Regions from separate parts of the Priestia sp. YIM B13551 genome, predicted to be linked through region 1. Evidence: predicted binding sites of a transcription regulator. Region 1 holds the regulator's gene; the other holds the start of a gene.
The links. The regulator LexA, encoded in region 1, represses DNA repair genes until DNA is damaged. The targets are predictions, from matches to a motif close to CGAACATATGTTCG.
Positions count from the first base shown of each region.

Region 2: ACFX4N_RS03910 (YolD-like family protein) is a predicted target of LexA. The motif match lies at 8,639-8,652, and genes of this name have one in related genera.

Region 1 is NZ_JBHZOX010000002.1:1,044,524-1,055,480, forward strand. It holds gene ACFX4N_RS15030 (YneB family resolvase-like protein) at 1-318, opposite strand, end outside; gene yneA (cell division suppressor protein YneA) at 372-701, opposite strand; gene lexA (transcriptional repressor LexA) at 848-1,465, shown strand; gene ACFX4N_RS15045 (magnesium transporter CorA family protein) at 1,677-3,122, shown strand; partial or broken gene ACFX4N_RS15050 (glycosyltransferase) at 3,155-3,709, shown strand; gene ACFX4N_RS15055 (cation diffusion facilitator family transporter) at 3,748-4,725, opposite strand; gene ACFX4N_RS15060 (APC family permease) at 4,834-6,660, opposite strand; cyclic di-AMP (ydaO/yuaA leader) riboswitch at 6,823-6,964, opposite strand; gene ACFX4N_RS15065 (N-acetylmuramoyl-L-alanine amidase) at 7,156-8,190, opposite strand; gene glnA (type I glutamate--ammonia ligase) at 8,929-10,263, opposite strand; gene ACFX4N_RS15075 (MerR family transcriptional regulator) at 10,347-10,754, opposite strand; gene ACFX4N_RS15080 (methionine gamma-lyase family protein) at 10,946-10,957, opposite strand, start outside.
Region 2 is NZ_JBHZOX010000001.1:754,370-765,326, reverse strand. It holds gene ACFX4N_RS03955 (sensor histidine kinase) at 1-1,089, shown strand, start outside; gene ACFX4N_RS03950 (YezD family protein) at 1,462-1,626, shown strand; gene ACFX4N_RS03945 (Fur-regulated basic protein FbpA) at 1,969-2,121, shown strand; gene ACFX4N_RS03940 (sulfate ABC transporter substrate-binding protein) at 2,374-3,438, shown strand; gene cysT (sulfate ABC transporter permease subunit CysT) at 3,533-4,369, shown strand; gene cysW (sulfate ABC transporter permease subunit CysW) at 4,382-5,248, shown strand; gene ACFX4N_RS03925 (sulfate/molybdate ABC transporter ATP-binding protein) at 5,268-6,341, shown strand; gene ACFX4N_RS03920 (ketoacyl-ACP synthase III) at 6,450-7,445, shown strand; gene ACFX4N_RS03915 (YitT family protein) at 7,595-8,434, opposite strand; gene ACFX4N_RS03910 (YolD-like family protein) at 8,683-9,036, shown strand; gene ACFX4N_RS03905 (hypothetical protein) at 9,159-9,299, shown strand; gene ACFX4N_RS03900 (DeoR/GlpR family DNA-binding transcription regulator) at 9,681-10,433, shown strand; gene pfkB (1-phosphofructokinase) at 10,430-10,957, shown strand, end outside.

The DNA of each region.
Region 1 (10,957 bases):
GCCTTGATGACTAATCGTATAGATTGTAGCATTTTCTTTATGAAAAGCATGAAGCAGCGCAATTCGGGCGTTTCCTCTGCCTAATCGTGTTTCGTCTTGAATGAGCAGCACAGATATTTTCTCTTCTTTCATTGTATGAAGAACATCCAAAATACCCTCTCTGTCTACATCATATCCGCTTGCTTTTTCCATCACGACTTTTTTCACCTTTAGATGGTGAAGATCAGCAAGCTTTTTTAATTCTTCTTGCTGGCGCTGTAAAGATGTTTCTTGGGTTTTTTTATCCGTACTGACACGGCAATAAATAATGGCATCCACTTTTATCACGACCTTTTCGGCTTCTAACAATATTCAGGAACGGCCGTTACACACTACTGTTCAATTGCCACTTGATTATGTAACTCTTTTTTTAAAACAGGAATATATAATTTATCTCCAGGAGATAAAGACTGGGCAGTGTCTGAGTTTAAATCATTGACTTCTTCAACCCATTTGACAAATTCATTGGTGGTCAAATGATGGTGATTATGATACTTGTTGGACAAGTCCCAAAGCGTATCTCCTTTTGTAATAGTAACCGTTGAATATTTGTCTAAATCTACTTTATCCGCTCCTAAAACCAGCGTCAATACATATGTAAGTGCAGCGATAACTGCAAAAAAAATAGCGTAATGTTTCATAGAATGTAAGAATTGTTGCATATTATGATCCCCCTATCAGAATATATGTTCTTATTTTAGTGAGAACATTTGTTTCTGTCAATGGAATTCTTCGAACTTATGTTTGTATATTGACACATCACGTGGTATAATTCACCTAAAGAATAGCTAAAATCGAGGTGAAAAATATGAAGCTATCAAAACGTCAACAAGACATACTAGATTTTATTAAGCACGAAGTAAAATTAAAAGGTTATCCGCCTTCTGTTCGCGAGATTGGGGAAGCGGTAGGATTAGCCTCTAGCTCCACTGTACACGGGCATTTAGCTCGTTTAGAAAGCAAAGGGTTAATTCGCAGAGATCCAACAAAACCGAGAGCAATCGAAGTTCTTCAACTAGACGAAGTAAACATCCCTAAAAGCAATGTCATTAATGTTCCTGTTATTGGTAAAGTAACAGCGGGTCTTCCTATAACAGCCGTTGAAAATGTGGAAGAATATTTCCCTCTTCCAGATAAATTCGTTTCTCCAGATGATCATGTATTTATGCTTGAAATTATGGGAGAAAGTATGATTGAAGCAGGTATTCTAGATGGCGATATGGTAATCGTACGTCAGCAGCAAACAGCTAATAATGGAGATATTGTGGTCGCTATGACCGAAGACAACGAAGCAACGGTAAAACGCTTCTTTAAAGAAGAAAATTTCGTTCGTTTACAGCCTGAAAATTCAACGATGGCGCCTATTATTCTTCGCCACGTAACGATTTTAGGAAAAGTAACTGGTGTATATCGCACGATTCACTAATCAGACACTGTATGTAAAACCAACTAATCATGATGTTAGTTGGTTTTTTTACGTTTGTTTTCTAAAAAAATTGGCATATTATAAATGATACGTTGAATCATCGCAGGCAGGTAGAACGGTTTTTATAAAGCTTGTTTTATCCTTTACTTTCTATCTGCATTTCCTCGACTCTTACAAGGAAATACAACCGACTATAAAAAGGATGTAGTTTATGACCAATACACCAAGGAAAACAGAACCATTTCAAACCATTGTACCTACCAAAGCAATGAACATGTTTCTTTTTCCTTTTTCCTTTGACCGAAAAAATAAAGAGCAGCTTGTTCATGCACTGGAAGCAAATTTGTTCGAGTTTTTTTCCATTCAAAACAAACATTTAGAAAAAGAATACTACGGAGAACAATATTACGTATCTCATGATAGCCTGGATCAATATTTTCTTCCTTACATTGAATGCATTCTATTCCCTGACTCGTGCGAAAAAGAAGGGTTGCTTAGATTTTCAAAAAAAATAGACCATACCATTACTTTACACACTTCCTCCACCACCGTGTCTAGCAACGTGCTGTCTGTGGATGTTTTTTTATGTCCTTTTGAAATTGGCGTCATGACCATTCGCACTGAGATGAGCCATAATCATTACACCTATGATGATATTTTAGAGTTCATGAATCATTTTCGTGTATTAGAACCGAAGCTTGCTGAAGAGCATGGATCCACCATTACCTATGAACATCATCGCTATAGCAAAGTGCAAGGTTATATTTTTTCACAGCTCGCGCCATTTTTGAACGAACACATCAAGAAAGAAGCCACACGTGAACAGCACGTTGGGAGCCTTCCTTATTTTATCGATGAACGGATGTTTGTGTTAAGTTATGTAACGGTAAATCAAGAGCAAGAGATTAATTCCACAACTTTATTTCGTACTGGACAGCTAAATAGCTATACGCCTGGCGGGAAAGCGTTTATTTCTGCACACAATCATGAGTATATTAAAACGTATAATACTAAACACGTGTATTCCAGATGGGCTCCTGAAACCTATTACGTCATAACAGACCATGTGTTTTCGTGTATTTCTAAATCGACAGACTCTAAAACGGATCAGCTTTTGATGAATCATCTATTTGGCCAGCATTACTATAATTTATTTTTACATTTTTTCTATAAAATCGTGTTGCTAAAACTATCTTATGAATATTCTCAGCTCACGTTTCATAAAAATTCAGAGGGCATTGAACGACTAATCCGCTCTATTACCGTGTTTTCAGGTAAATATTTGTTTTTAGAAATTAGCTCTCGCACAGAAGGTCAAGAGTTTTCTGAGCTCTTTAAAAAAATCTTTCATATCAATTCTCTTTATCAAGAAGTCAAAGAAACCCTTGGTACTTTGTACCAAAATCAAGAGAAAATCGCAGCCAAGCGTCACAATTACTTATTATTAATTTTAACGATTTACACGGTTCTTTCCGGTATTTACGGAATGAATTTAGTTATTAGCAAACTAAAGGGAAACATCCATTGGGATAGTATGAAGCAGTTTTCTATCTTTGAATATATCGCTTTAATAGTAGCTCTATCAGGAATTCTGATCAGCATTAGTCTCGGAGTGAGTTCCCTATGGAATTTATTAAAAGATCGGTTTAAAACATAAAAGCTGTTCGCATACGTATGGATGCAAACAGCTTTTTAAATTATATGTCCGATATCGAAATCCCTAAAGACACGGGAGATTTTCGTATTATCGACCGAAAAGTAGCGGATGTATTCAAAAAAATGACTGAACGCAATCGTTTTGTACGAGGAATGATGTCTTGGATTGGCTTCAGGCAAACATATGTAGAATATGAGTGCGATGAACGCTTTGCTGGTGAAACAAAATATCCTTTAAAAAAGATGATCAAGTTTGCTTCAGATGGAATTATTGGGTTTTCAACGAAGTTTTTGCGTTTAGTAATGATTATTGGCTGGTTATCGGTTTTTGTATCACTTTTAGTTTTAAGTTATTCGATTGTTGTTTGGCTGATAGGTAAAAACATTCAGCCTGGCTGGACTTCTATTATGATAGCTATCACCTTCTTTAGCGGTATTCAGCTACTTGGCTTAGGACTAGTCGGACAATACATCGCAAGAATTTACGATGAAAGTAAAAATAGACCTATTTACGTTGTACGTGAAACCATTAACTTCTCGAAAGCTTCAACAGATTCTCCAAACGTACGTGAAAAAGTATATAGCTAAAAAAACAAGGAAGAAAACAGCTGTTTTCTTCCTTGTTTTTATTCTTTTTGAAGCTGTAAATCACTTGGCACCCAGTCCGGAATTCCATCATCTTCATCAAATTCAATAATGACATCCGTTACTCCTTTTTCCTGTAAAATACGATTTTCCAGACGATCTTTAATATCATCAGCTTCTGCCACTGTTAAAACAGGATCAATTTCTACTTTTAATTCAACGTGAAGCTCTTCTCCTTCTTTCATCACCATTAACGTTTGAATATCACGCACTTGTACATCTTGCATGACAATCGCGCCAATTTTCATTTCCATTTCTTTATCCGCTTCGCCAAGCGCTCCAGCAGCATTATCTAAAAAGACTCGTCCTACTACAAAAAACATCATAAGACCAATTAAAATAGAAGCAATTCCTTCAGCTTGATGAAAAGGCGTAAATCGCGAAATAAAAACGGCGATTAAAGCCAATACGCCTCCTCCAGTAGCTACCAGATCTTCCATAAAAACAAGTTTAGTTGCTGGCTTGGCTTTCTTTAAATGAACAAAGCTTTGCGCAAAAACATTTGTTTCTGCAGGGTTTATCCCCACATCGTGCAAAATTTCTTTCATTGCCTTAAATAGAACAAACATTTCAAGTAACACCGAGATGCCAAGTACTGCAATATTTAAAATAAAGCCTGAAGACTTCGTCGGATGAAGAATGTGGTGATATCCTTCTTTAATCGTTTCAAACGCCATAATTCCTACTACAAGAACCGCTCCTAATAGAACAAGATTAACCAATCGGCCAAATCCGTTTGGAAATCGTTTGGTCGGGGCTTTTTTACTTAATGCCGAACCTATAAAAACAAAAAACTGATTTGCTGCATCCCCTAAGCTGTGCATCGTTTCAGCAAACATCGCTACATTCCCTGTTAAAGCGAAAGCAATCCCTTTAATAATGGAAATAATAGTATTCACTATAGCGGCCATCATGGCCGATTTATTTCCTTTTCGCAATAACTTAATTAATTCACTCATACAATCCCTCCGTTTGCGCCTTTATGAGATTCGATTACGGTTAGTGTATGTGAATTTAAAAATTAAAAACCTCCAACATACAAGTTGGAGGTTTTTAGTCATGTTTCATTATTTTTTAAAACGGTACGGTACAGTTGTAACGATTACGTTTTTACGGTAAAGCAAATGTGCTTTTAACAGCAGACTGGACTGATTGTGAAGGATATTTTGCCAGCTTTTTTTCGTAATGAATTGTGGAATAACGACCGTAATAGCCATATTGTTTTCCCGCGCTTTTTCCTCGGCCATATCAATGAATCGAAACAGCGGCCGCACTAAGCTGCGGTATTGAGAATGAAACGTAACAATACGAATATCAGGCTGCCACTTCTCCCACTTCTCTTCCATTCTCTTTTCGCTTTCTCGATCAAAGGCCACATGCACTGCAATAACGGTATCGCCAATCGTTCTTGCATAATTTAATGAATTTTCTACTACCTTTGTCATTCCTGCTACAGGAACAATGACCACACTTCCTTCAAGCTTTCCAATCTTTTCTCCTTGCTTAATGCGAAGCTGCTCTCCTACCGCTTCATAATGCGTATGAATGCGATGAAAAATATAGACAATAACCGGTAAGAAAATGAGCACGGACCATACTTGTGAAAACTTCGTTGTAAACAAAATGATTAGCACAGTTAAGGTAATAAGCGCACCAATTAAGTTAATGGTTAGCTTTCCTTGCCAGCCGGCCGGCTTTTCTCTAAGCCATTTGACAATCATGCCTGTTTGAGAAAGCGTGAATGGAATGAACACTCCAACTGCATAAAGAGGGATTAATTGTTCAGTCGCTCCTTTAAAAGCTACAATTAAGACAATAGAAGCAATTCCAAGGGTCACAATTCCATTTGAATAGCCTAGTCGATCGCCACGAATTTGAAACATTCTTGGCATGTATTTATCAGACGATAAGTTGACAGCCAGCAAAGGGAAAGCTGAAAAGCCCGTATTCGCTGCTAGCACTAGAATTAGAGCTGTTGTGCCTTGAATAAAATAATAAAATCCATTTCGTCCAAACACACTCGATGCAATTTGTGATACAACCGTTTCATCTGCTTTTGGAGAAATGCCAAGCCAATAAGCTAAAAACGTGATGCCCGAAAATAAAACGGCTAAAATACCGCCCATCAGCATTAATGTATGAACAGCATTTTTTGCACCTGGCTCTTTAAAGTTAGGCACTGCATTTGAAATAGCTTCTACACCTGTCAATGCCGAACAGCCTGACGAAAAAGCTTTTAATAATAAAAACAAACTAATACCTGGCACTACTGTACCGAGAGATGGATGAAGCTCAGGTGAAACTTGACCTGTCGCTATTTTAAACAAGCCTACCGCTATTAACAAAATAAGAGCAATAACAAATAAATAAACCGGATAAGCTAATACAGAAGCGGATTCTGTTACACCACGTAAATTTAAAACGGTAATAAAAATCACCAGCAAACACGCAATTACTACATTGTAATGATGCAGCGTTGGAAAAGCCGAAGTTAAAGCATCGGTTCCTGCTGAAACACTCACGGCAACTGTTAAAATATAATCTACTAACAGTGACCCCCCAGCGATAAGCCCAGGATTTTCTCCTAAATTGGTTTTCGAAACAATATAAGCTCCTCCGCCTTGCGGATACGCATAAATAATTTGACGATATGAAAGAATTAAAGCCGTCAGGAGTACCAATACCCCAATCGCAATTGGAATCGAATACCAATAGGCAAGGACGCCGACTGTTGCAAGTACAATCAAAATTTGTTCTGTTCCATAAGCCACTGAAGATAAGGCATCTGAAGATAAAATAGCCAGTGCTTTAAGCTTACTAAGCTTTTGATCGCCTAACTCTTTTGTTTTAAGCGGCTTTCCAATCAATAATCTTTTGAGAACTGAATAGTTCACGCAATTTCCCTCCGATGATTGCCTAGCTACTATTTACTATTCATTGCTAAGCTCCGTTACAAGTTCACGAACAAGTGATATCATTCCTAAAAAATACCTTTTTATGTTAAAAAAGCGCACAAAAAAAACACTAAGGGTTCTCAGCGTTTTTACACAGCTTAAACCTCCTCTCCAAAACGCTTATGGGGTTAGCTGTCGGATTCGGGCTATGAGAGTAGCCCTACCTTTAAAAAAAGGATTCACCCCAAGTGACAATGCACAAATTTGGGTCCCCCACTTCTGACGAATTAAGCGATAACAGGTCAATATAATTTTCGGTTAAAGGGTATGATCGATAACATGTTTCTTTCATAACTATCCTTTGTTCTTAGATAATATACTCCCGTACAAATGGTTTGTAAAGCATTATTTTACGTAAACCATAAAATAGTACTTAAGGCGCTTTTAACAGAAAAACAAAAGGCCTTCTGCTCGCTTACAGAAGACCTTTTTGCTTTAACTTTTTGCTTTTAAAACGGCTGCTAGCTTGTTTTTCGTTTGAGGACCATAAATGCCATCTACATCATAAGGAAGATACACAAGCTGAAAACGTCTTACTGCATCTTTCGTTTGAACTCCATATATTCCGTCTACTGACCCTACTTTAAAATTAACTGCGTTTAATGCTCTTTGAAGCTGTTTCACGGCTTCTCCAGAATCACCTTGCTTTAAAATTCCATTGGGAAGTGGATATTGTTCAGCAGGTGGTGTTGGAGATGGGTTTGGTGAAGTCCCTGAAGGAATAACAATTGTTTTTCCAACCTGTAGTGTTAAAGGATCAGAAAGCCCTGTATTCGCTTCTTGAAGCGCTTGTACTGTTATATTGTACTTCTGTGCAATACTGTACAGCGTATCTCCTTGCTTGATCGTATACGTTTTTGTACCTGGTTCAGAAGGTGATGGATTTGGTGTTGGTGTTGGATTTGGGTTTGGAACTGCACGACGGGGTAAATTCAAATAGACGGCAATTCCTTTTGCATACGATTCACCCATGCTTTTTAAAAAAGCTTCGTTTTGGAGAAGTGCTGCATCGGTGCGGTTATCAATAAAAGCTATTTCAGTTAGTACTGCGGGCATATTTGTTAAGCGAAGCACCGCATAATTGGCTGACTTTCGACCGCGATTCGGATGATTATACGATAGCAGCGTTGGCTGTACTTGGCCGTGGACAATTGATTGAAACGTTTTACTGGCATTGCTAGCGCTTCTGTAAACATAATCTTCGTACCCTGTTCCTCCACCGGCATTTACGTGAATAGACATAAATGCATCTGCTCCCCACGAATTAGCTTGAGAAGCGCGCTGAGATAACGATAAAAAAGTATCTGTGGTACGAGTGGTTTTAATCGTAAAGTCACTGTAGGTGCTATTTAAATAGCTTATTAAATATTGTTGAATTTTTAAAACTAAGTTTTTTTCATACAGTCCATTCGCTCCAACTGCTCCTGCATCTGCCCCACCATGTCCTGCATCAAGATAGATTTTTTTCATATTACTTGTCCCTCCTTATTGTTAACATATGCACGGGGGCAAAAAGTGCTACGTATACTAGCCTAGCAGGTGAAAAATCACTAAAAAAAGACCCGCTGCCTAATGGCAACGGGTTATTCTGCTTTATAGACAGAATACTGAATAAGGATAGCTCTCAAGGAGTGACAGCTATATGCAGAGTGTTGATTCGTTGATTAAATGATAATAATTATCATTTTCATTTAAAGTATACACTACAAGGAAAGTTTTGTCTATTCTATTATCGTCATAAGCCTATTTAAAAAGAAGAACACCTACAACAATGAGAATAATCCAAATTGGAATGCTTATTAAAATTCCTATGACCAAACCTTTAAAGAAATTTCCTTCTTTCATTTTCCTTACATTCCTCTCCAACAGTATTTTCTATCGATACTGTGCCTGGCTGAAAATTCTCTGAAGTTATACTGAAATACAGTGCAGAGTGAACACATAAACAATCTCTCTATCTGTTATACACTACTTTTACATATAGATTCAATGAGACAAAAAGATTATCCTTTTTAATTCATATAACCAAATTCTTTCCTGTATATAACAAAACAATAAAAAGCCTCCCGTAAATTATACGACAGGCAGCTATACTTGTTTTATGAACAGCTTAGTTCGATATTTAATATACGCATGCAGAATATTATTCATTTTGAAAAACAAAAAAGTCCGAGAGAACGTATAAACGATCTCTCGGACTTTTAGGAATTAATATTGGCTCATGTATTGGTCACGTTCCCAAGGATGAACTTGTGTACGGAACATATCCCATTCGATTTCTTTCGCTTCAACGAAGTGCTCTGCTAAGTGTTCACCTAATGCAGAAACCATAACTTCGTTTGATTGGAAGCTATCTAAAGCTTGAGCTAATGTTGCAGGTAAATCTACGATACCTTCTTCAATACGCTCTTCTTTTGTCATTACATAGATATTACGATCGATAGGTTTTGGAGCTTCAAGGTTGTTCTTGATTCCATCTAAACCAGCTTTTAATAGAACAGCCATTGCTAAATATGGGTTAGCAGCTGGGTCTACGCTACGTACCTCAACACGAGTTCCTACGCCGCGAGAAGCTGGAATACGGATTAATGGGCTACGGTTGCGGGCAGACCATGCAACATAACAAGGAGCCTCATATCCAGGCACTAGACGCTTATAAGAGTTTACAGTAGGATTTGTTACTGCTGTAAAGCTATGTGCGTGCTTGATGATACCTGCGATAAATTGACGAGCAGTATCACTTAGCTCTAGATTACCGTTTTCATCATAAAATGCGTTTTGACCATCTTTAAATAATGAAACGTTACAGTGCATACCTGAACCATTCACACCAAATAATGGTTTTGGCATAAATGTAGCATGTAAGCCATGTTTACGTGCAATTGTTTTTACAACAAGTTTGAACGTTTGGATATCATCACAAGCTTTTAATGCAGCAGCATATTTGAAGTCAATCTCGTGTTGTCCAGGAGCTACCTCATGGTGAGATGCTTCAATTTCAAAGCCCATTTCTTCAAGCTCTAATACGATGTCACGACGGCAGTTTTCACCAAGGTCAGTTGGCGCTAAGTCGAAGTAGCCACCTTTATCATTTAATTCTAATGTAGGTTCGCCTTTTTCGTCTAATTTGAATAAGAAGAACTCTGGCTCAGGTCCAAGGTTAAAATCAGTAAATCCTAACTCTTCCATCTCTTTTAACACACGTTTTAAGTTATTACGTGGATCGCCATCAAACGGAGTTCTATCTGCATTGTAGATGTCACAAATAAAACGTGCTACTTTACCTTTTTCAGATGTCCAAGGGAAAATAACAAATGTATCAATATCCGGGAATAGGTACATATCTGATTCTTCAATACGCACAAACCCTTCAATAGAAGAACCGTCAAACATCATTTTGTTGTCTAACGCTTTTTCTAATTGACTTACTGGAATTTCAACGTTTTTAATTGTTCCTAAAATGTCAGTGAACTGAAGACGAATATACTTTACATTCTCTTCTTGAACTTTGCGGAAAATATCTTCTTTTGTGTACTTTGCCATCGTGTGATCCTCCCCTAAATCTCTATATAATATTTATAATCTATACCCCTCATATACGAACGGCATAAATATTGATAACTTTATTAATGAAAGAACCTGGACATATCTCCTTGATTTAAAGTTGCTCGATTAAAACGGCCTGCTTGCATAAGTTCTGCACGAAGCATTTTTCGCAATTCATCGTCCGTTAATTCTGGCTTTGCTGTTGCTGCCACAACTTTTTCTTCTTGCTTATGCCCTTTTTGCTCCTTTTGAAGATGAAACAGCTGTTTTACACCTGCTAAGTTTACACCTTGTTCAATAAGATCACGGATTTCAAGCAGCTTATCAACATCGTTAAATGAGAATAATCGTCGATTTCCCTCTGTTCTTACTGGTGCAACTAATTCATGTTCTTCATAGTAGCGAATTTGGCGAGCCGACAACTCAGTTAACTGCATCACAATTCCAATTGGGAAAAGTGGCGTATTTCTTCGAATGTTGTCACTCATTTCAGTTCCTCCTTTGGATTAACTATTTACATTGTATGCTATGTTAGTTCACCTGTCAACCGAATGTTAGTAATTCTAACATAAATTTTTCTGAACATTTCTTCTATACAAATAAATAGCACTTCGTTTATTTTTATAAGCCTATCTTTTCTTTCTTAGCGGGGAGAAAAATAGTCTTTCTATCTTATATTTTATAAAAGTTC
Region 2 (10,957 bases), on a different contig from region 1:
ACACCGCAAGAAGTAGATCAAGTATTAGACGGGAAGCGTTATTCTAATTTAAACGAGGAAAAAGGTGATCGTCCACAGCCAAACGTAGTGGGTCTTCCTTTTAAAGAAAATGGACGGTCGTATGCTCTATTTATTCAGTCACATCCACAGCGGCAATTTTCAGTTATTCAAGATGTTCAAAATATCCAGCTTATTACAATTTTATTAGTAGGTATTGTATTATTTGCATATGTTTCAACGATTATTATTAAACCGATTAAGCGTCTCAGTACAGCGATGAAAGTTGTCGGACAAGGCGAATACAATGTGCAAGTCGAGCACGCGACAAATGATGAAATTGGTTTGTTAACTAAAAACTTTAATCAAATGACTAAAGAATTAAACAAAATAGAAACGATGAGGCAAGAGTTCATTGCTAGCGTTTCGCATGAGATTCAATCACCGCTGACCTCTATTCGTGGTTTTTCAGCGGCACTTAAAGATGATATCGTCAGTGAAGATAAAAAGATACAATATTTAACGATTATTGAAAAAGAAAGTACAAGACTTTCTCAGCTTAGTTCCAATTTGCTAAAGCTTGCTTCTTTAGACTCTGAACATCAAACGCTAACGCTGCAGCAATACCGGTTAGATGAACAAATCAGGCATGTGGTCATGGCTTTAGAACCTCAGTGGACAAAAAAGAACATAGAAATTGACCTTGATTTATCCAATGTTCAAATGGAAGCAGATAAAGATTTGTTGGAGCAAGTTTGGCTGAATTTAGTAACAAATGCTATTAAATATACGCCTGAAAATGGATTGGTGAAAATATCCATTCATCAAAAAAACGAAGAGATAGACGTGAAAATAAAGGATAATGGAATTGGTATTGCCGAAGAAGATCAAAAATATATTTTTGAAAGCTTTTATAAAGTAGATAAATCCAGAACGTTAAAAGGAAGCGGCCTCGGTCTAGCCATTACAAAAAAAATTGTTCGGCTGCATGAGGGCGCAATACGTGTTGAAAGCAAAAAAGAACAAGGAAGCATTTTTACGGTAACCCTGCCTATCCAAAAAAATAGGACTAAAAAAGACTCGTCTGTGTAAGTTCATGCAGATGAGTCTTTTTTATTAGGTCAAAGATATAAAAAAATTTAATAATATCTATTTATTTTTTTAATCCCTACTTGACATATAGGTAAAGTGTAAATAATATAGATAGTATAAATCTTTTGAAAAAATTGGGATGCTAAAGAAGCTGATCGGTCAACCGAAGGCTCATACTTGTTCGCTACTAGTGTGGGCCTTTTCTGTACATTGGTTGTGGTCATTAAAATCTCAATCTTCAACTGAACATATGGGGAGGATTACCATGTATTTATCTTCTGCACATTATACAAGTACTTATAGATGTTGTTCGCTTTGTTTATTCAACTGCAACTAAAATATAAATTTATCTATGAATAGGAGAATGATAAAATGGCTTCAATTACACAAGAAAAATTAGATTATATTGTTAAATTACTAACTGAAATCAACTATGGATCTGTACTAATTACTCTTCACGACGGACAAATTACTCAAGTGGACAGCACGGAAAAAAACCGCTTTTTAGCTAAAAGCAAAGTAGCAAGCCACAAATAAGCCTATTTAAATACGTATTTAGAGAAACTGAAGGGCCAGCCTAGCTAGCGAATGCTTGACGGCGGGGCAAGCAAGTACTTTATTAAATATAGAAAACGTGCGTATTCGAAGAAAAATTGACTTTCTTTCCGGTCAAAGATTTAGAATTTTTTGAATTAAAATTATAGGTTGTACGAGTATGACGATGAGAAGTGTAAAGCTGCTAAAGCAGCAGCTTTATACTTTTTAAAATTATGAAAATCTGACAGTTTCATTCCTGTGCTGACCGGATTACCGAAGGCTTCTGACCTGTGTTAGAAGTCTTTTTTTTATTCTTAAATTAATATAATAGGAGGAGAAAAGATGGAAAATTTATTACGAGCAGCGGTGCGGCAAAGAAAACAATACCTCATTGAAGAGTTACTGAAAAAAGGGATTTACAAAAAAGAAAACCATCATCTTTTTGAACTCACACTCTCTGACTTAGAAAAAGAGTATCAGGCACGAAGTAAATAAGGAAAACACGTAAAAAGAACTAAAATAAGTGTAAAAAAGATTAAAAACCTAGTTGACTAATAGGTAAAGTGTGTTTATTATAAAAACAAGAATAAATTGTCTTTTCAGAAAGTATCTTCTTTTTATTCTTACGAATAAATTTAATAAGAATAATTTAAGAGCATATACGCTGATCAGACTAACTGAAGGCTGCTTCTCTTTTCAAAGAGATAGCAGTCTTTTTGTATTTTTTTATAAAAAGGGGAGTAAAACATGAAGAAAAAAGCAGTTCAGTTTTTAATGGTGCTAACAGCATTGCTCGTCGTGCTAGCAGGTTGCGGCAATGGGAAATCTACTGAAACAGCAGGGAAAGATAGTTCTGTGAGTAAAAACGATTCAAAAAAATCAGTAGAGCTTTTAAACGTTTCATATGATCCTACACGTGAGCTTTATCAGGAGTTCAATAAGAGCTTTGCATCTTATTGGAAAGATAAAACAGGGCAAGACGTTACTATCAAGCAATCACACGGTGGCTCTGGTAAGCAAGGCCGAGCAGTTATTGACGGTTTGGAAGCGGATGTAGTAACGCTGGCGCTTGCTTACGATATTGATGAAATCGCTCAAACTCGCCAATTATTAAACAAAGACTGGGAAAAAGAATTGGCTCATAATTCTACACCATACACATCAACAATTGTTTTTTTAGTTCGTAAAGGAAATCCAAAGGGAATTAAAGATTGGGATGATTTAACGAAAAAAGGTACATCCGTTATTACGCCAAATCCAAAAACTTCTGGAGGCGCACGCTGGAATTATTTAGCAGCTTGGGCATACGCGAAGAATAAATATAACGGAGATAACAAAAAGATTGAAGACTTCATGAGTAAACTTTATGGAAATGTCGAAGTGTTAGACTCAGGCGCACGCGGAGCGACAACTACGTTTGTAGAACGGGGCATTGGAGACGTGTTAATTGCATGGGAAAATGAAGCTTACTTATCGTTAAATGAGCTAGGAAAAGATAAATTTGAAATTGTAACACCGTCATTGAGTATTTTAGCAGAACCGCCTGTTGCTGTAGTAGATAAAGTAGCTGAAAAGAAAGGCACAACAAAGGTAGCAAAAGCATACTTGAAATATCTATATACAGAAAAAGGTCAGGAAATCGCAGCGGAAAACTACTATCGTCCTCGAAATGAAAAAGTATTAGAGAAACACAAAGATCAATTTCCTTCTCTTAACCTAGTCACCATTAAAGATTTTGGCGGCTGGAAAAAAGCTCAAGAAACTCATTTTAACGATGGAGGAACATTCGATCAGATTTATCAGCCAAAGTAATATGATGCATTAAAAAAAGTAAATGAGGAAGATACGAATGGTAATTCGTATCTTCTGTGTACATGTATCTTGAAAGCAGAGAGAGGTGTAAGACGTGAGCGTGTTACAACGACAGAAGAAAAAGAAAAGCATCTTACCTGGATTTGGGCTTTCTTTAGGTTTTACGATGTTTTATGCAAGTATCCTTGTGCTTTTTCCGTTAGCTATGATTTTTTTAAATACGGCATCTATGGGATGGAGCGACTTTATTAAAACTGTTACAGACTCTAGAGTAGTAGCATCATATAAATTAAGTTTTGGAGCAGCATTTGCAGCAGGCATTATTAATGTTATTTTTGGAACCATTATTGCATGGGTATTAGTGAGATATCATTTTCCTGGAAAGAGGTTTATTGATGGACTTGTAGATTTACCGTTTGCTTTACCAACGGCTGTTGCCGGCATTGCCTTGACCACTCTTTACGTCCCAAAAGGATGGATTGGTCAATTATTTACGTTTAAAATCGCATTTACGCCTATCGGAATTATTATCGCTCTGACGTTTATTGGTCTGCCGTTTGTTGTCCGAATGGTGCAGCCAGTATTGCAAAACTTTAATGCAGAGATTGAAGAAGCATCTGCTAGTTTAGGAGCCAGCCGAATGCAAACGTTCAGAAAAATTATTTTTCCAGAGCTGGTGCCTGCTATTTTAACAGGCTTTTCTCTTTCATTCGCAAGAGCGCTTGGAGAATACGGGTCAGTTGTTTTTATTGCTGGAAATATGCCGATGAAAACTGAAATTACGCCGCTTATTATTATGACAAAACTCGAGCAGTACGATTATGCGGGCGCTACTGCTATTGCATCAGTCATGCTCGTTGTATCATTTTTTCTGTTATTACTTATTAATATTATTCAATGGTGGACAAATCGTAAATTTGTACATAGTTAAGGAGGGATGGCATTGGCAGGACATGTTCCAATGCAGCATGCAAAAACGAATGTGGAACTTAATCATTCTAGTTTAAAAGAGCCCAAAGTCGTCCGATGGCTGCTTACATTTATTGCGCTGGCTTTTTTAGCTCTATTCTTAGTGCTTCCGCTCATCACCATTTTTATGACAGCTTTTCAAAAAGGGTGGGAAACGTATCTAGCTGCGATTACGAATCCGGATGCTTTGGCTGCTATTAAACTAACGTTAATCGTTGTGCTTATTACCGTTCCTTTAAATGCCGTTTTTGGCGTAGTAGCCGCATGGTTAATTACGAAGTTTGATTTTAAAGGGAAAAATCTTTTAATTACGCTTATTGATTTACCGTTTGCCGTTTCGCCTGTTATTGCTGGATTGGTTTTTATTTTATTATTTGGTGCACAAGGGTTATTCGGAGAATGGCTGTTTAATCAAGATATTAAAATTGTATTTGCTATTCCCGGTATTATTTTAGCTACGCTTTTTGTAACGCTGCCATTTGTTGCTAAAGAATTAATTCCACTTATGCAAGCTCAAGGATCAGCAGAAGAAGAAGCATCGTTAACGTTAGGAGCCAGCGGTTTCAAAACTTTTTTTCTAGTGACGTTACCTAATATTAAATGGGGCTTATTATATGGCATTATTTTATGTAATGCGCGGGCGATTGGGGAGTTTGGAGCTGTTTCCGTTGTGTCTGGGCACATTCGAGGAATGACAAATACGATGCCTCTTCATATTGAAATTCTCTACAATGAATATCAATTTGCAGCCGCATTTGCGGTAGCTTCTTTAATGTCAGTTTTAGCTATTTTTACCTTAATTGTGAAAAACATTATCGAGTGGAAAGCCAAGCATATTTAAATAGGAAGGAGCTTATGAGATGAGTATCCATATTAAGCACGTATCAAAGAACTTTGGTGATTTTAAAGCGCTGGATTCTATTAACATTGATATTCAAACGGGTGAATTAGTAGCTTTACTCGGTCCGTCCGGTTCTGGAAAAACATCTTTGCTTCGCATCATTGCCGGTCTTGAACACCTTGATCAAGGAGCTATTTTATTTGATGGAAAGGAAATTACGCACGTAAATCCAAAGGAGCGGAATGTAGGGTTTGTTTTTCAACACTATGCTTTGTTCAGACATATGACTGTATTTGATAACGTTGCGTATGGTTTAAAAGTACGACCTAAAAAAACAAGACCTTCTAAAGCGGACATTAACAAGAAAGTAGCCGAGCTGCTGCAGCTTGTGAAACTAGAGCCGCTTGCAAATCGCTATCCCTCTCAATTATCCGGCGGACAGCGGCAGCGAGTGGCGCTTGCTCGAGCGTTAGCAGTGGAACCTAAAGTACTGCTATTAGACGAACCTTTTGGAGCTTTGGATGCAAAAGTTCGCAAAGATTTGCGCAGGTGGCTGCGTAAATTGCATAATGACTTTCATATTACGAGTATATTCGTTACGCATGATCAAGAAGAAGCTTTAGATGTGGCCGATCGTATTGTTGTGATGAACAACGGAAAAATTGAGCAGATTGGAAGTCCTGAGGAAGTATATGATCATCCTAACAGTCCGTTTGTGTACGATTTTTTAGGGAACGTCAATTTATTCAAGGGCCGCATTCATAAAGGCAGACTAAAACAAGGAAGCTTTGAAATGGATGTTCCAGAATTTAGCGGAAGAAATGAAGAAGTAGCTGTTGGTTATGTGCGACCTCATGATATTCACCTTGAAAAGGTAAACACAAGCGCAGATGCCGTTTCTGCAACCGTTAGCCATATTCATGTGATAGGACCTATCGTGCAAATTGAATTAAAAAGAGAAGATGCAGAAGAATTTTTAGAAGCTGAATTAAGCAAAGAGCATTATAAAACACTCAGCCTTCAAGTCGGAGATCAGGTGTATGTAAAGCCTAAGCAGCTAAAAGTATTTATTCCAGAAGATTATTCTATTTGATAAAAAGCGTAAAGGGTATGCCTTTGCGCTTTTTATCTAACAATAAATTAGTACCAGATATTAAAGGCAGATGTTATAATTAAGTATCAACTGATTTGAGGTGGAGAAATGATACAATCAAAAGCTAGAATCACGGGAATGGGGATATATACACCGAAGCAAAAATTAACGAACGACCATTTAAAAGAAATGGTTGATACAAGTGACGAATGGATTGTACAGCGTACGGGAATGAAAGAACGACGAATTGCAGGAGAAGGCGAATACACGTCCACGCTTGCCATTCAAGCCGTTGAAAATTTGCTTAACCGATATGATGTAAAAATAGAAGATGTAGATGCAATTATTGTTTCGACAACAACGCCTGATCACTTTTTTCCTAGCGTAGCATGTCAGGTTCAAGATTACTTTCATATTGATCAAGCTGCTGCATTTGATTTAAGTGCCGCATGCGCCGGTTTTACATATGGACTTCATGTGGCGAACGGCTTAGTGACGTCGGGATTGCATAAAAAGATTTTAGTTATTGGTGCCGAAGTAATGTCGAGAATTACAGATTATACGGACCGTGCAACATGCGTGCTGTTCGGTGACGGAGCGGGAGCGATGCTTGTAGAATACGACGAGCATATCCCAAGTTTCTTAGGATGTCACTACGGAACGGACGGGAGCGGAGGGGGAAATTTATATCGTTCTAATTTATCTAATACTCTTTCAGGAAAAGAAATTAACTCGAGTGGAAATTTAGTTCAAAACGGACGTGAAGTATATCGCTTTGCTGTACGAACGATTCCAAAAGGAGTAGAAGCATTATTAAAGGATACTTCCATTTCTCTTTCTGATGTAAATTGGTTTATTCCGCACAGTGCAAACCTTCGAATGATCGAAGCTATTTGTGCTAAAACAGATGTTTCAATGGATAAAACGTTAACGAGTGTGCAATACTGCGGAAATACATCTTCAGCTTCTATTCCGCTTGCTTTAAACGAAGGAATAATGACAGGAAAAGTACAGGATAATGACCTCCTTATTCTCTATGGGTTTGGAGGAGGATTAACGCACTGCGGTCTGTTAATAAAATGGACGTGTAAAGAAAAAAGCTAAAAGGCGTCGCCTTTTAGCTTTTTTCTTTTTCATTACAGAGCTTTTTATTGTCGTTATAAGAAAGTTTTTTCTTTTTATAACAGCAGGTTTACTGTATTTTCAGCGCAAACATATATAATAGAAAAAACCCGCTTTTTTATAGCGGGTTTTCAGCTGGCTTTTGGAATGGTAAAACCTACTCCAAAGACGTCGCGCACATCGTGGACGACAACAAAAGCCTGTTCGTCAACTTTATGAATAATGCGCTTCAACTCCAGAAGTTCTTGTTTGTTCACAACGACGTACAATACGTCTTTTGCTTCTTTTGTATAGCTTCCATGAGCAGAAAAGACGGTGACTCCGCGCTGCATCTTTTTATTGACTTGTTCGGCTACTTCAGCTGAACGGTGTGAAATAATGGTGATTGCTTTGCGAGGGTTGAGTCCTTCAATGATATAATCAAGCACCTTTGTTCCGATGTAAAGAGAAATAACCGTATACATCGTCTTTTCTCCACCGATAACAAAATAAGCGCTTGCTACAACTAATAAGTCAATTGCCAGCATCGTTTTGCTAATATTCCAGTCTAGATATTGATTAGCTAAACGGGCAATAACTGCAGAGCCTCCGGAAGTTCCGCCTCCTCTAAACACAAGTCCAAGTCCTACACCAGCTAAAATACCAGCAAAAATAGCCCCCAGTAACGTATCGTCAAGAGGATTTCCCAGTCCTTCAGTTATATGTAGGAATAGAGACGTGAAAATAATACATATAATTGTGTAAGCAATAACACGTTTGTGAAGTAGTTTGTATCCGATCAGTACCAGCAAACCGTTTAATATAAAGTTTGTGATACCGGGAGACCAGCCTAATACATAATAGGTAATCATTGTTACACCGGTTACACCGCCTTCAGCTAATTCATTTGGAATGGCAAAGTAATTAATGGCCAGTGCAAAAATGAGGCTCCCTAGAATAATGAGGATAATTTCTTTTATTTTATTAATCATGAACGTTACCTCCAATCATCAAAAACTCCGAAAACACAGTCATGACAATGTATTATACCAACTCTAGAGACCGAATTAAAGATGGGATATTATTATTTTTTTAAAAATCAGTTTCTGCTATTAACATAAAATCTTTTGACAGTTTTTATGGAGTATGAAAAAATGAATTGTTTGCTTTTATTTTGATTAAAAAGTTTTGCAATGAGAATGTTCGTTCGGTAAAATAGAAGCAAGAGTCAAGGGGGAGAATGAACGTGTATCAAGATGAACTAAAACAGTATGCAAAGTTAGTAATGCCCGAGCATTTAGAGAAAATGAAGAAAATGTACAGTCCCGAGGCGCATAAGCAGTCTTTAGGGTTGAAAAAAGAAAAGATTGAGCATATTGAAAATGTCATTATGAACAGTTACTCGGAGCATCATCCAGTAACGCTTCACGTCTATGAAGCAGGACATATTCAAAGGTATGAACGAGTGACGATTGATAAAGTCTCACTGCAGTCGAATACGCTGATGGTTACAGGCCCTTATTATACATATTCGATTCGAGCGGATGCAGTAATTGAAGCAGATGTATGGAAAGATGAAAGCTACTCTAGCTAAGAGTAGCTTTTTTGTTCGTTTTGTATCTTTTTTTTAACGCATGCATACAATACATAAAAGCATATTCTGCGAGTAGTAACTTCTAGCTACTAGGAAATTTTAATTAAAGAAGGGATTATTGTATGCAAAATGAAAAAACTCAAGTAAGAGAAATCGAATTAACGCAGTTCATTAAAAAAAGACTCGTTCGTTTTATCTCAAGTTTAGCTATTTCTTCTGCCCTTGCTTCCATATTATATATGCTTCTGTTTTTATTTAAATGATGGGTCACTTTGAGTTGTCCAAAAAGGTGGACAACTTTTTTTGTGTGTAGGCTTTTATGAAATCAGGATAAGCTATACTCGATTCAGTCAGAAAAATTCAATCGGTCAAGAAATAGTCAAAAACAGTCATAGCTAATTGAGTAGAAGAAAACCTTTACATATAATGAGAAAAGTAGACAAATTCTTGAATTACCAGCATATTTCCTTTTGTACGAACTATTATTAAACCAAATACAAATCTAATTGTTCGTTCAAAAAACTTTATTTTGTAATTAAAAAAATGAATGTTTTTGATTTTTTATGATTGATTTTGAATGTAAACCGTGATAAAGTAAGTACATGAAATAAATGAAAACGCTTTTTTGAAAAAGGAGCTAGAACATGTTAACGCCGGAGAGACATCAACTAATCTTAAAACTTTTAAAAGAGAAAGAACTTGTAAAAGTGCAAGAGTTTATCGAAGTTACAGGCGCTTCGGAATCCACCATTAGAAGAGACTTAAGTCAACTAGAAGAAGAGCAAATGCTCAAACGTGTTCACGGTGGCGCTTCGCTTATTCGCAGTAAACGAATCGAACTGAGCGTTATCGAAAAATCTGCTAAAAATGTTCAAGATAAACGAAACATTGCAGAGTATGCGGCTTCCATTATAAATGAAGGTGACTGTATTTTTTTAGATGCAGGAACTACAACGTATGAAATGATTCCTTTTTTAAAGCAAAAAGATGTAGTTGTCGTGACAAATGGTTTAATGCATTTAAACCCGATGCTAGAACAAGGTATCACCCTCTATTTAATTGGGGGATCTGTTAAACATAAAACGGGCGCTTTAATTGGCAATGGAGCTCTTTTAAGTCTTGAGCAATATCGTTTTGATAAGTGCTTTATGGGAGCGAATGGGATTCATCATCAATATGGATATACAACTCCTGATCCAGAAGAAGCATTGATCAAGCAAACGGCAATGAAGCTGTCTAGAGAATCTTATATTTTATCAGATTCCACTAAGTTTTTTGAAACAAGCTTTGCGAAAATAGCCGATTTACATGAAGCAAAAATTATAACAAATGACGTACCTAGCGATGTACTTATACAGTATGCAAACAAAACAGACATAAAGGTTGTGAAATCATGATTTATACATGTACGTTGAACCCATCCGTTGATTACGTAGTACATGTTTCAGCATTCGAAGAAGGCGGGCTTAACCGCACAACGAATGAAGCCAAGTTTCCAGGAGGAAAAGGCATTAACGTCTCTCGCGTTTTAAAGCGATTAGGTGTTGATAATAAAGCCCTCGGTTTTGTAGCCGGCTTTACAGGAACCTATATCGAAGACTACTTAAAAGCGGAGAATATCGAAACAGCTTTTACAAGAGTTGAGGGAGATACCCGTATTAACGTAAAGTTAAAAACAGAAAAAGAAACAGAAATTAACGGTCAAGGACCTGCTATTACAGACGAAGCGCTTCAGTCTTTATTGACTCAAGTAAAGCAAATGACTGAAGGCGATATCTTCGTATTAGCGGGGAGTATACCGAAAACGCTTCCAAGTTCTGTGTATAAAACGTTAACTGAACTAGCAGCAGCGAACGGAGTAAAAGTTGTAGTAGATGCAAGTGGAAAAACTTTGCTAGACGTCGTGTCCCACAAGCCGTTT